DNA from 4 places in the Streptomyces sp. SLBN-31 genome. Region 3 is predicted to be linked to each of the others. Evidence: riboswitches for the same ligand, from Rfam matches in the RefSeq annotation. Region 3 holds a riboswitch; each other region holds the start of a gene.
What was found. Region 3 has a riboswitch for cyclic di-AMP ahead of FBY22_RS37610 (transglycosylase family protein). Riboswitches for the same ligand answer to the same signal wherever they lie in the genome.
Positions count from the first base shown of each region.

Region 1 (3,246 bases), on a different contig from region 3:
TGGCCCAACTCCCCGACGCACGCGTGCAGATCACCGGCGGCGCCGGATACGACGACTCCGGACTGCTGAACCTGGCGGCGGGGGAGTCGTACACCACCCCCGTCTTCGCCGGGCTGTGGAGCGACGGCGGCTTCGGCGGGGCGAGCCGGGCCTGGCACGCCTACCAGCGCGCGTACGTCGTCCCCGACGCGGACCAGGACCGGCCCGTGCTGTTCAACTCCTGGGAGGCCACGGAGTTCGACATCTCCGAGGAACAGCAGGGGGCCCTCGCACGGCGGGCCGCGGCGATCGGCGTGGAGCTGTTCGTCGTCGACGACGGCTGGTTCGGCAAGCGCACCAGCGACCGGGCCGGGCTCGGCGACTGGACGCCCAACCCCGACCGCTTCCCCAAGGGTCTGGCGCCGCTCGCCGACTACGTGCACGCCCTCGGCATGCAGTTCGGCATCTGGGTCGAACCCGAGATGGTCAACCCGGACAGCGACCTGTACCGCGCCCACCCCGACTGGGTCCAGTTCCAGCCCGGACGCAGGCGGACGGAGCTGCGCAACCAGCTCGTGCTGAACCTGGCCCGCGAGGACGTCCAGGAGTACCTCTGGGAGCGGCTCGACGCACTCCTGTCCAGCGCCCCGATCGACTACGTGAAGTGGGACTTCAACCGCTGCTTCACGGACGCCGGCTGGCCCGGTGACGCCTACCCGCAGCGACTGTGGGTCGACCACGTCCGCGCCCTGTACGCCCTGCTGGACCGGCTGCGGGAGGCCCACCCCGGTGTCGTCTTCGAGTCCTGCTCGGGCGGCGGCGGGCGGATCGACCTCGGGATCATGAGCCGTACGGACCAGGTGTGGACCTCGGACAACACCGATCCCCTCGACCGGCTCGCCATCCAGCACGGCTTCAGCCAGATCCACCCCGCGCGCGTCATGGCCGCCTGGGTCACCGACAGCCCCAACACCCAGCTCAACGGGCGCGTCAGCTCGCTTCGCTTCCGGTTCGTCAGCGCCATGGCCGGAGTGCTCGGGGTGGGCGGGGACCTCACACAGTGGACCGAGGAGGAGCTGACCGAGGCCCGCGACTGGGTGAGCCTCTACAAGGAGATCCGGCCGCTCGTCCAGCACGGTGAGCTGCACCGCCTCCGGCCGCCGACGGGCGGGCTCAGCGCGGTGCAGTACGCGCGCGGGGACCAGAGCGTCGTCCTCGCCTGGTTGCAGGCGCAGAGCTACGGCGAGCCCGTGCCGGCCCTGCGGCTGCGTGCCCTCGACCCGACAGCGTCGTACGAATGCCTCGAAACGGGCGAAGTGCATCGAGGTGCCGTATTGCTCCATCACGGATTGCGTACCGGACTGCGGGGCGACCTTGATGCGGCAGTTCTCCGCCTGCGCCGCATCTGACTCTTCTGTCCGAATTGCTGCGTTGATTGGGCTTCATTCCAACTCGCGCTGTGACAAACGGAGCTGGAGCAGTGTCACGTGAGCAGCGTCATACCCGTGACGGTGCGTACCTCGTCATGCTCACGTAATCAATCCGCCCTTCCTGCGAATTGAAGAGTGGGAAGAAGCGAAAATTCACGGAGAGTGACCGTGGATTTCCATGGAGGATCAAGGGAAACGGATGCACGGGGAACCGTCGCTTGTCCCTTCGCGTCCTCGTCGCTTACGTTCCACACCAATCCGGACGGACGCCCAATCCTGCCGCCGCCCGGAGCCCGCACCAACTCACCCGTGTACGGCAGGAGCGGGGGACCCACAGGTACAACGCCTGTTCCGGTCTCCGGAACGGCTAGGGGTACAGCCGCGACCAGCGCGCGGCCGGGCATCTCCAGCCCGCACCCGACAGCTCACCTCGCAGGCGCCGGAGAGGAATTCGCCATGCCCGCGAAGGGTAAGCACCGCCGACCCAAGTCCCAGCGCTTCACCCGCTCCATCGCCGTCGCCGGAACCGGCGGCGCCGCGCTCGCCCTCCCGTTGATGGGTGCCACCGGCGCCCACGCGGCCCCCGCCCAGTCCGCTTCCCAGTCGGTTTCGGAAAAGGCCGTGCAGTCCCTTCCGAATACCGCGAAGAAGGCGACCGAAAAGAAGAACTCCGCCTCGGAAAAGGCGGTCCACGTCTATTCGGTGCGGTCCGGTGACTACCTTTCGAAGATCGCCGAGGAGCAGCACGTCAGCGGTGGCTGGCACAAGCTCTACGCCGACAACCGCACCGCCGTCGGCGACGACCCGTCGCTCATCCACCCCGGTCTGAAGCTCACGATCGGCAAGAAGGCCGCGACGAACACCCCCAAGTCCTCCACGGCCAAGTCCTCGTCCGCGCAGGGCCCGAGCTCGACGAAGGAGCGCTCGTCCTCCTCCGGTAAGGCCACCACCCGCAGCGCCACCCGCAGCGCCACCGCGACCACCACCGCCACCACCGGCTTCCAGCTCCCCGTCTCGGGCGCGGCCGTCGGCACCGGCTACCACGTGGCCGGCAGCATGTGGTCCAGCGGCTACCACACCGGCGTCGACTTCGTCGTCCCCACCGGCACCTCCCTCAAGGCCGTCGGCGCGGGCACGGTCGTCTCCGCCGGCTGGGGCGGCGCCTACGGCAACCAGGTCGTCATCAGGCTCGCCGACGGCTACTACGCCCAGTACGCGCACCTGTCGCAGCTCTCCGTCTCGGCCGGCCAGAGCGTGAGCCCGGGCCAGCAGGTCGGCCTGTCCGGCGCCACCGGCAACGTCACCGGCCCGCACCTGCACTTCGAGATCCGGACCACGCCGAACTACGGCTCCGACGTGGACCCGGTCGCCTACCTCCGCTCCAAGGGCGTCGCCGTCGGCTGACCCCCCGCCGCCACGCCGCCCGACACGCTGCCGAAGGCCGGACCTCGATCCCCGGGTCCGGCCTTCGGTGTGTCTGACGGTTGAGCCGACAACAGTGCCGACCGAAGGGTTATTCCGACCTTGGTCAACACTTTAGGAGTGGCTTATCTCACCGTCCGTCAAGTCCCGCCTACGGTCGCGTAGGTCACATTCGAAGGTGAATCATGACGGCTGTGGCAGACGATTCGAAGAGTGACAGCAGATCAGTGATCGGGTCGTACGTCGCGGTGGGGGACAGCTTCACCGAGGGCGTCGGCGACCCCGGTCCCGACGGGGCCTTCGTCGGATGGGCGGACCGCTTCGCGGTGCTCCTCGCCGACCGGCGTCCCGAGGGCGACTTCAGCTACACGAACCTCGCCGTGCGCGGCAAACTGCTCGACCAGATCGTGGCGGA
Region 1 is NZ_VFNC01000001.1:2,417,334-2,420,579, forward strand. It holds gene FBY22_RS11025 (alpha-galactosidase) at 1-1,388, shown strand, start outside; cyclic di-AMP (ydaO/yuaA leader) riboswitch at 1,696-1,861, shown strand; gene FBY22_RS11030 (peptidoglycan DD-metalloendopeptidase family protein) at 1,866-2,813, shown strand; gene FBY22_RS11035 (SGNH/GDSL hydrolase family protein) at 3,059-3,246, shown strand, end outside.
Region 1: it holds a riboswitch for cyclic di-AMP, as region 3 does, so the genes downstream of both, FBY22_RS11030 (peptidoglycan DD-metalloendopeptidase family protein) here and FBY22_RS37610 (transglycosylase family protein) in region 3, are expected to answer to the same signal.

Region 2 (3,246 bases), on a different contig from region 3:
GTCCGGGAAGGCACGCAGCAGGTTGACCGTCGTCATGATCAGGTCGTCGAAGTCGAGGGCGTTCGCCTCGCGCAGCCGCGACTGGTACATGGCGTAGGCCTGGGCGAGGGTCTTCTCGAAGCCGTCGGTGGCCTGGGCGGCGAAGTCCTCCTCGTCGATCAGCTCGTTCTTCAGGTTGCTGATCTTGGCGCTGAAGGACTTCGGGGGATAGCGCTTGGGGTCGAGCTCCAGGTCCCGGCAGACCAGGGCCATCAGGCGCTTGGAGTCGGCGGCGTCGTAGATCGAGAACGAGGAGGTGAAGCCGAGCTTCTTGCTCTCGCGGCGCAGGATGCGCACGCACGCGCTGTGGAAGGTCATCACCCACATCGCGTTCGCGCGCGGGCCGACGAGCTGCTCGACACGCTCCTTCATCTCACCGGCGGCCTTGTTGGTGAAGGTGATCGCGAGGATCTGGCCGGGGTGCACGCTCCGCGAGCCCAGGAGGTGGGCGATGCGGTGGGTGAGCACACGGGTCTTGCCGGAGCCGGCGCCGGCGACGATGAGCAGGGGGGTGCCGGCGTGCACGACGGCCGCGCGCTGGTTCTCGTTCAGCCCGTCGAGGAGCGCGGCCGGGTCGATCGCCGGGCGCGGGGCGCCGTCGCGGTAGTAGGGGTCCCGGTCCGGCGGCACGTCGAACTTCCCGCCGAACAGATCGTCCGGAACCGGCTCCGGTACGTGATCGTCCTCGGGCGGCGGCGGGGGCTCCTCGTGGCCGCGGGGGGCCTGGAGGTCCGCCAGGAAGCTGTCGTCAAAGAGGCTGCTCATCGCTCTCCGAGTCTAGGGGGCCCCACTGACAGCCCGCCGCCGCCCTGAGAACATCGCCGGATCCGATACCGCCGCGCACGCTGCCACACCCTTCCGTCACGATCTGTGACCAGCGGCGGAAGGTTGACCAAAGGTCACGAAAATGTATCGGGCATATCGAACATCGTCCTTCACATGGGCCACACGAGTTGGCTACCGTTCCGCAAGGCCATACGACCCCCACCGGCGAACGTCGCCGGGCCGCGTGGCCTCCGCCGAGTCCGGGGCGCCGCCGCGCCGTCCGGAGCCGGGGACCCAACCGACCTCGGGGTGAATCGGCCCGACCCCTCACGGGGAGCGGACCGTAGGGCAACCCTTCCGAACCACCCGCCCGAACCCGACAGCTAACTCGGTAGGCGGAACATGGAAGGAGTCGCCTCCCTTGGCGTCGCACCGCAAGTCGCGCCCCGCGGGAACGCGCGTAGCAGGCATACGCACCCCCGCTCTCGCCACGGCCACCCTCACCTCCGTGGCACTGCTGTCCCAGACGGCCAACGCAGCACCCTCCACCGACGGCCGGCCCAGCATCGAGGAGGTCGAGAAGAAGGTCGACGACCTCTACCGCCAGGCCGAGTCGGCCACCGAGAAGTACAACGCGGCCAAGGAGAAGACCACCAAGCAGCGCAAGCAGGTGGACACCCTCCTCGACGACGTCGCCCAGCGCGCCCAGAAGCTCAACCAGGAGCGCGAGGAGCTCGGTTCGTTCGCGGCCGCCCAGTACCGCACCGGGGCCGCCGCACCCGACACCGCGACCTTCCTGCTCGCCGACTCCCCGCAGGACTACTTCGACCAGACCCAGCTGATGGGCCGGCTGACCTCACGTCAGAAGACCGCGGTCGACGACTACTTCGCCGAGCAGTCGGCGACGATGAAGAAGCGCGAGGAGGCCTCCCGGAGCCTGGAGACGCTCACCCGGACGCAGAGCGACCTGCAGACCGCCAAGTCCACGGTGCAGCGCAAGCTCAGCTCCGCGCGCGAACTGCTGTCGAAGCTGACGGCCGAGGAGAAGGCGCGGCTCGCGGAGATCGAGAAGCAGAAGCAGGAGGAGGCCGCCCGCAAGGCCGCGGAGCTGGCCAAGCAGCAGGCGGCCGCGCAGGCCGAGGCCGCGGCCCAGGACAGCGGCTCCACGTCCGGTTCCAGCACCGGCACCAGTACTGGAACCGGCACCGGCACCTCTGACACCTCGTACGCCACCAAGGCCGCGAAGGCGATCGCGTTCGCCCGCGCGCAGATCGGCAAGCCGTACGTCTGGGGCGCCACAGGACCCGACTCCTACGACTGCTCCGGCCTCACCCAGGCCGCCTGGAAGGCCGCCGGCGTCACGCTTCCCCGCACCACCTACGACCAGGTGAACGCCGGCACCACCGTCTCCCTCACCGACGCCCAGCCCGGCGACCTGATCTTCTTCTACGACGACATCAGCCACGTCGGCATCTACATCGGCAACGGCATGATGATCCACGCCCCGAAGCCGGGCGCGTACGTCCGCGAGGAGTCGATCTACTACGGCGGCGAGTCCATCATCCACAGCGTGGTCCGACCGGCCTGACGCACCAATGGGGCGCGCGGCCTTCGCCGTGCGCCCCCCGCACCCCCACGCGCCTACGTCAGGTCCACAGCACCGCGATGAAGATGTTCGCCGTGGTGAGCGCGCCCACCAGGGCGAACATGCTCTTGTCCACCTTCTCCTCGTCCCGCTTCACGTAGACCAGGCCGAGGATCACGATCAGCAGGGCCAGCTTCAGGCCGATCTTGACGTTGTTGACGTGGTGGTCGTCGGCCTGGTTGAGGCCGACCAGGATCGCGCCGGTGAGCAGCATGGTCAGCGCCCCGTGCAGCATGCCGGGGACGAAGCGGGCCGTGCCCTGCCCCATCGCCTTCATTTGGGTGAGGAAGCCGCCGAGCAGCGCGGCGATGCCGACGATGTGCAGGCCGACGAAGAGATGGATGAGTACGTCCATGAGGCCGGAGCTTAGACAGGGGCGCCCGGGGCACCCGACACCGGCCCTCCCCCACTTCGCCGGCCGCATATATGCGCCATAGCACCCCGCCACCCGGGGACACCCGAAAACCGTCACTTCGGTCAGCGCACCGCGTGAACCCGACGAGGCATGGCCTGGATCACGGTCGTACACGGTCACCGGCCGCCCCACTCAAGGCACTTCCGCACAATGCGTTACCGGACCGACACCGCCAGGTTTAGCGTCCTTCCCCAGGTGACCGGCTCCCCACCGCCGCCCGGGCCAGGGGCGGCAGTCGGCCACCACCGCCGAGAAGGTCCGGCGGCGGCCCGCTCCCCCTGTGCGGGCCGCCGCCGGACGCGTAAGCCGCCCCGGACGGGGTCGTCGTACGAGAGGACGTGCAGCCCAGGTGGCAGCGCATCGCAAGCCCGGTCGGCGATCA
Region 2 is NZ_VFNC01000001.1:225,806-229,051, reverse strand. It holds gene pcrA (DNA helicase PcrA) at 1-804, opposite strand, end outside; cyclic di-AMP (ydaO/yuaA leader) riboswitch at 1,047-1,217, shown strand; gene FBY22_RS01120 (NlpC/P60 family protein) at 1,226-2,392, shown strand; gene FBY22_RS01115 (hypothetical protein) at 2,451-2,804, opposite strand; gene FBY22_RS01110 (C40 family peptidase) at 3,214-3,246, shown strand, end outside.
Region 2: it holds a riboswitch for cyclic di-AMP, as region 3 does, so the genes downstream of both, FBY22_RS01120 (NlpC/P60 family protein) here and FBY22_RS37610 (transglycosylase family protein) in region 3, are expected to answer to the same signal.

Region 3 (3,246 bases):
TCGGTCTCGCCGGAGCGGTGGGACATCATGCACTTGAAGCCGTTGCGCTGGGCCAACTCGACGGCGTCCAGGGTCTCGGTCAGCGAGCCGATCTGGTTGACCTTGACCAGCAGGGCGTTGGCGGTGCCCTCCTCGATGCCGCGGGCCAGGCGCTCGGGGTTGGTGACGAACAGGTCGTCGCCGACGATCTGCACCTTGTCGCCGAGCTTGTCCGTGAGGACCTTCCAGCCGGCCCAGTCGTCTTCGAACAGCGGGTCCTCGATGGAGACGAGCGGGTAGGCCGCCACGAGCTCCTCGTAGTACTCCGTCATCTCGGCGGCCGAGCGGTCCTTGCCCTCGAACTGGTACTTGCCGTCCTTGTAGAACTCGGAGGCGGCGACGTCGAGCGCGAGGGCGATCTGCTCGCCGGGGACGTACCCGGCCTGCTTGATGGCCTCGAGGATCAGGTCGAGGGCGTCACGGTTGGAGCCCAGGTTCGGGGCGAAGCCGCCCTCGTCGCCGAGGCCGGTGGCCAGGCCCTTGGACTTCAGCACGGACTTGAGGGTGTGGTAGACCTCGGCGCCCCAGCGCAGGGCCTCGGAGAAGGTCTCCGCGCCGATCGGGGCGATCATGAACTCCTGGATGTCCACGTTGGAGTCGGCGTGCGAGCCGCCGTTCAGGATGTTCATCATCGGCACCGGCAGCAGGTGCGCGTTCGGGCCGCCCAGGTAGCGGAAGAGGGGGAGGTCGCTGGCCTCGGAGGCGGCGTGGGCGACGGCGAGCGAGACGCCGAGGATGGCGTTGGCGCCGAGCGAGCCCTTGTTGTCGGTGGCGTCCAGGTCGAACATGGCCTGGTCGATCAGGCGCTGCTCGGTGGCGTCGTAGCCGACCAGCTCCGGGCCGATCTGCTCGATGACGGCGAGGACGGCCTTCTCGACACCCTTGCCCTTGTAGCGGTTGGGGTCGCCGTCGCGGAGCTCGATGGCCTCGAAGGCGCCCGTGGAGGCGCCGGACGGGACGGCGGCACGACCCGTGCTGCCGTCGTCGAGGCCGACCTCGACCTCGACCGTGGGGTTGCCTCGGGAGTCCAGGATTTCCCGGGCTACGACGACGTCGATGGACGGCACGAGCATCTCCTTCTTGGATGTGACGCTGGTTGTGCGGGGCACATGGGCCTTTCCAGGCCCCACCTCAGCCTTGCGACTAGAGCCTAACCGCCCCGGGGCCATCGGCCAGCCGACCGACCGTCCCGTGGACAAGGACAGACGGTACCTATTGTTCACCCACGGAACAAAGACGGGTGAACACAGCATGTATCCCGGGCGACGACGGACGGGCGACGGGCCTACGCCGGACAGAGAAAAGCCCCGCTCCGGTGCGTACGGGGGAAGACGCACCGGAGCGGGGAGCCCATGGGGACGGGGGTGGCCCTCACGTGCCCCCACTGTGGGGGACACGGATGTGCGGGGCCTGTGGTTCGGCTGTGCCTTACTTCAGGTGCAGCTGCTGACCGGGGTAGATCAGGTTGGCGTCCTCGACGATGCCCTTGTTCAGGTCGAACAGCTTCTTCCAGCCGCCCTTGACCTTGTGCTCGGCGGCGATGGAGCTGAGGGTGTCGCCCTTGACGACCTTGTACTCGCCGTCACCCTTCTTGACCTTCTTGCCGGTCGGGGTGGTGACGGTCTTGGTCGACTTCTTGGCGGCCGGACGCTCGGAGGAGCGGGAGGCCTGCTGCTCGGCGGTCGAGCGGGTGGTGGTGCTGCTCGACGAGCCGGTGGAGGCACCGGCGCCGTTGTAGGCGGCGCTGGACAGGCCCGTGCCGCAGACCGGCCAGGCGCCCTTGCCCTGGGAGGCGAGGACCTTCTCGGCGACGGCTATCTGCTGGGACTTGGAGGCCTGGTTGGCCTGCGGGGCGTACGCGGTACCGCCGTACGCGGCCCAGGTGGAGGCGGAGAACTGCAGGCCGCCGTAGTAGCCGTTGCCGGTGTTGATGGACCAGTTGCCGCCCGACTCGCACTGGGCGACGGCGTCCCACTCGGAGGCGGTGGCGGCGGAGGCGTTGCCGGCCGCCATCAGCGGGGCGGCGATGGCGACACCGGTGACACCGGCGAGCGCGGCAGCGCGGGTGGCCTTGGACGGACGACGGTGCTTGCCCTTGCCGGAAAACAGCATGGTGGATCCCCTCACCGACGCCTGCGAGGTGAGCTGTCGGGTTCGGGCCGGTTGAGTTGCCCGGCCGCGGCCTCGCTCTCGCGAGCCGCGGCTTCACCCCGAGCCACCACCGTCAACCACCCGGTGGGGCACTTACCTTGGGTCCCCCGCTCCTGCCTACGGCGCTGTCAAGCGACGACTGTTCCCGTACGGCCGCTGGCAGGATTCGGCGTTGCGGCAGACGGGGCTCGGGTTGCCGAGCGGTCATGACCGTAGACACGGAATCCGCGGAATTTCAAAGACGATCAGGGCTTCTGAGACTCATCCCACACTTTCGCCAAACCGGACATTCAACGCGAAGCGTGACGTGAACTCCCGCCGTATTTCGCCCTATTCGGCAGGGAGATCCAGGGTCTGACCGGTGAAGATGTGGTTCGGGTCGGTACCGATGGCCTGCCTGTTCGCGTCATAGACGGCGCGCCATCCGCCGTCCACGTCAAGGGAGTCGGCGATGGAGGCGAGAGTGTCCCCGGTGCGGACCGTGTACGAGTCGTGCGCGGCGGCCTTCGCGGCGCCGCCGTCGGCACTCTCGTCGGCACTGGCGCCGCGGTGCTTGCCGGTGCCGGCGGTGCCACTGCCGGTCGTCGCGGAGTCGACGGCTCCGGTGTCGACGAGGCTCCAAGAGCCCAGGGCCTGCTGAGAATTGTCCGACTCGTCACTCTTCGCCCGTCCCGCGGACGAGTCGCCGGCACCCTGGGACGCGCTCGGAGTCGAGGTGGAGGGCGAGGCCGAGCTGTCCGATTTGCTGGACTTGCCACTGGAATGCGAGGAAGAGCCGGGAGAGGCCGAGGGTGAACCGGACGCGTCCGAGGAGGCGGAGTCGCCGGACGAGTCGCTCGACGCGTTACCCGACGAATTGGACAAACCGGTGGAGTCCGAACTGTCAGAAGAACCGGACGAGTCGGATGATCCGCCCCCGATGCCGGTGTCCACGTCGGCCGACCCTGAGTCCTTGCTGAGCCCCGACGTCAGTCCACAGGTGTGGAAAGCGCCGACCCCTTCGGCGTCCAGGAGCTTCTCGGCGACGGCTATCTGCTGGTTGCGGCTGGCCAGGTC
Region 3 is NZ_VFNC01000003.1:8,951-12,196, forward strand. It holds gene eno (phosphopyruvate hydratase) at 1-1,112, opposite strand, end outside; gene FBY22_RS37610 (transglycosylase family protein) at 1,468-2,151, opposite strand; cyclic di-AMP (ydaO/yuaA leader) riboswitch at 2,155-2,372, opposite strand; gene FBY22_RS37615 (transglycosylase family protein) at 2,521-3,246, opposite strand, start outside.

Region 4 (3,246 bases), on a different contig from region 3:
GCGCAGGTACGGGTGGTCTCCCGCGGGCGCGGCAAGGTCGACTTCGGCGCACCGCCCTGGAAGCAGCCGAGGCTGCGCCCCGAGTCGCCCTTCGGCCGCGCCTGGTCCCTGTGGGCGTTCAGCTACTACCCGCAGCCCTACCGCTATCTGCCCGCCCGGACCCGCCACTACCTGGTCCGCAGCGTCCTCGGCCCGCTCGGAGCCTGGTGGCTGCGCGACCGCTTCGAGGGCAAGGTGCAGGTCAGCGAGGTCGAGCAGATCGTGCGCACGGAGGCGGACGGTGGCGGCCCGGTGCTGACGGTCCGCACGCTCGACGGCCGGACGGACACGCTGGCCGCCGACCACGTCATCGCGGCGACCGGCTACCGGGTGGACATCGCGGCCATGGACTTCCTCGGCCACGAACTGCGCACCCGTCTCGCCGTCAGCCGCGGCGCGCCCAGGCTGGGCGCCGGATACGTGTCCTCGGTACCGGGCCTGTACTTCACCGGCCTGCCGGCCGCGGCCTCGTACGGGCCGGTGATGCGGTTCGTGTGCGGTACGGAGTTCGCCTCGCCGCGGCTCGCCAAGCACCTTGCGGCGGCGCACGGTTGAGAGCGTGACGGACACGGTCGAAGGGGTCCGGCGCTGGCCGGGCCCCATGGCCCACGGTCACGGGAGGTGATCAAAATCCGGGGCCGGTACGGGAGTTGACGGTGTGACGCCGGTGAACGGGGCGGTCGTCCGGTTCGAGATGAGTCGGCGGTGCGTCCTGTCCGTATTCTCTGATCATGGCCGCACCCACCGCATATGCACTCATCGCCACCGACCTGGACGGCACCCTTCTGCGAGGCGACGACACGCTCTCCGACCGGTCTCTCGCCGCCCTCGCGCGCGTGGCGGAGTCCGGCGCCCGGCACCTCGTGGTGACCGGCCGCCCCGCCCCCAGGGTGCGGCCGCTCCTGGACGACCTGGGCAGCACGGGGCTCGCGGTGTGCGGGCAGGGCGCGCAGGTGTACGACGTCGGCGCGGACCGTCTGCTGTGGTCCGTCACGCTGGACCGGGAGCTGGCCGAGACGGCCCTCGGCAAGATCGAGGCCGAGGTGGGCGAGGTGTACGCGGCCGTCGACCAGGACGGCGTCGACGGGCTCACGCTCATCGAGCCCGGGTACCTGATGCCGCACCCGACCCTGCCCGCCGTACGCGTCGGCCGGCGCGACGACCTGTGGTGCGAGCCGATCAGCAAGGTGCTGCTGCGCCATCCCGACCTGTCCGACGACGAGTTGGCGGCGACGGCGCGGTCGGTGGTCGGTTCCCTGGCCACCGTCACCATGTCGGGGCCCGGGACCGTCGAACTCCAGCCATGCGGCATCACCAAGGCGACGGGCCTGGCGCTGGCCGCCGAACACCTCGGCCTGGGACCGCGGCAGACCCTCGCGTTCGGGGACATGCCCAACGACATCCCGATGTTCGACTGGGCCGCCCGGGGCATCGCCATGGCCAACGCCCATCCCGAACTGAAGGCGGTGGCCGACGAGGTCACCCTGTCGAACGAGGACGACGGCATCGCCGTCGTCCTCGAGCGGTTGTTCGCGCAGGCCTAGGCCCTGACGGACCTTCGGCTGTGCCGGCCTAGTAGGCGCCGTAGACGTTGTCGATGGAGCCGTAGCGCTGGTACGCGTAGTTGCAGGCGGCGGTGATGTTGGCGACCGGGTCGTAGGGGTCGTACGACGTGCCCGCGACGTGGTAGGCGGCGAACGTCGGGTCGATCACCTGCAGCAGGCCCTTGGAGGGGGTGCCGGCCAGGGCGTTGGAGTCCCAGTTGTTGATGGCGTAGGGGTTGCCCGAGGACTCGCGGATGACGTTGCGGTAGATGCCGTCGTAGGTGCCGGGGATGCCGTGCTGGGCCATGACCTGCAGGGACGCCCGGATCCAGCCGTCGAGGTTGTTGCTGTAGCCGAGCGAGGACGCGGTGACGACGCTGTCGGTCGCCGCGGAGGCGCTGGTCGCGCCGATGACCGGAAGGGCGAGCACGGCGGCGCCCGTTCCGACGACGGCGAGCTTGCGGACCAGGCGGGAGCGCTTGGTGAGGCGGTGGCGAGCGGTTGCGGGCATGGCGGGTTTCCTCTCCGTCGCCTGCGAGGTGAGCTGTCGGGTTCGGGCGGGAGTTGCCCGGCCGCGCCGCCCTACGGCGGCACGACTTCACCCCAAGCCGGTGAGGGCGTCCTTGGACGCCCGTCCGGCGGCTTACCTGGTTCCCCCGCTCCTGCCGTGCGTGTGAGTTGGTCGATGGTGGAGAACGGGCGGCGGCAGGATTAGGCGTCCGCCCGGCACGGCGGGAACGTATGCGAGAGCACATGTCCGGAACAAGTGGCGGAGTCACACATCGGGCCGCTTGACCTCGGTGTGGGGGCTTTGGGGTGCTTGATCCTTTGCGCTTGCCAAGCTTCAACTGGCTTTTCCGGGAAGGCGGATCGGCCGAATTCGCCCGGAATGTGGATCTTGGCGTCGCGTGAGCCAAGTCACGGGTGTCGACAAGCGCGTCAAATCGGGCAATGAGCCCAACTCATAGTCAATGGGCGGCTGATGGGAAGCTGCTCGCTCCGGGTTCCCTCTCGCTCCGGATGGCTCCGGTGCGTGTGTCGCGCGGGTCGCGCACCGGCCCCGGGTGGCCGCCATGTCCATGCCGTCCGGCCGGGCGTGCCGGAAGGGCAGTGCACTCGCGGGGCAAGTCAGGAAAAATGCATTGTTATGAGGTGATCAGAAACATACCGGGCGTGATCCCATACCGCCCCTGCTGGACGGGCGGGCGGCATGGGTGATCGAAAGGCGACCGGATACGCTGACTTGAGTGATGGCAGCGACCTATCGACAAACCGCGTAACCAGCCAGTAGACACCAGCAGACAGGAGACCCCTCGTGACCGTCGTCGGGCCGTTCGGGCTGAGCGTGCGGGACCAGGCTCTGGAAGCCGATGTCCAGGCCGGATTGGTGGCCGTCGAGGAGGGCCTGCTCGAAGCCACCAAGAGTGAGGTCCCCTTCATCACGGAGGCCGCCCAGCACCTGGTGAGGGCTGGTGGAAAGCGCTTCCGTCCCCTGCTGGTGATGCTCGCCGCCCAGTTCGGCGACCCGTACGCGCCCGGCGTGGTGCCGTCGGCCGTGGTGGTGGAGCTGACCCACCTCGCGACCCTCTACCACGACGACGTCATGGACGAGGCGGCCGTGCGCCGCGGGGTCGACAGCGCGAACACCCGCTGGGGCAACTCG
Region 4 is NZ_VFNC01000001.1:25,456-28,701, forward strand. It holds gene FBY22_RS00110 (FAD-dependent oxidoreductase) at 1-594, shown strand, start outside; gene FBY22_RS00115 (HAD family hydrolase) at 771-1,583, shown strand; gene FBY22_RS00120 (transglycosylase SLT domain-containing protein) at 1,612-2,094, opposite strand; cyclic di-AMP (ydaO/yuaA leader) riboswitch at 2,100-2,278, opposite strand; gene FBY22_RS00125 (polyprenyl synthetase family protein) at 2,899-3,246, shown strand, end outside.
Region 4: it holds a riboswitch for cyclic di-AMP, as region 3 does, so the genes downstream of both, FBY22_RS00120 (transglycosylase SLT domain-containing protein) here and FBY22_RS37610 (transglycosylase family protein) in region 3, are expected to answer to the same signal.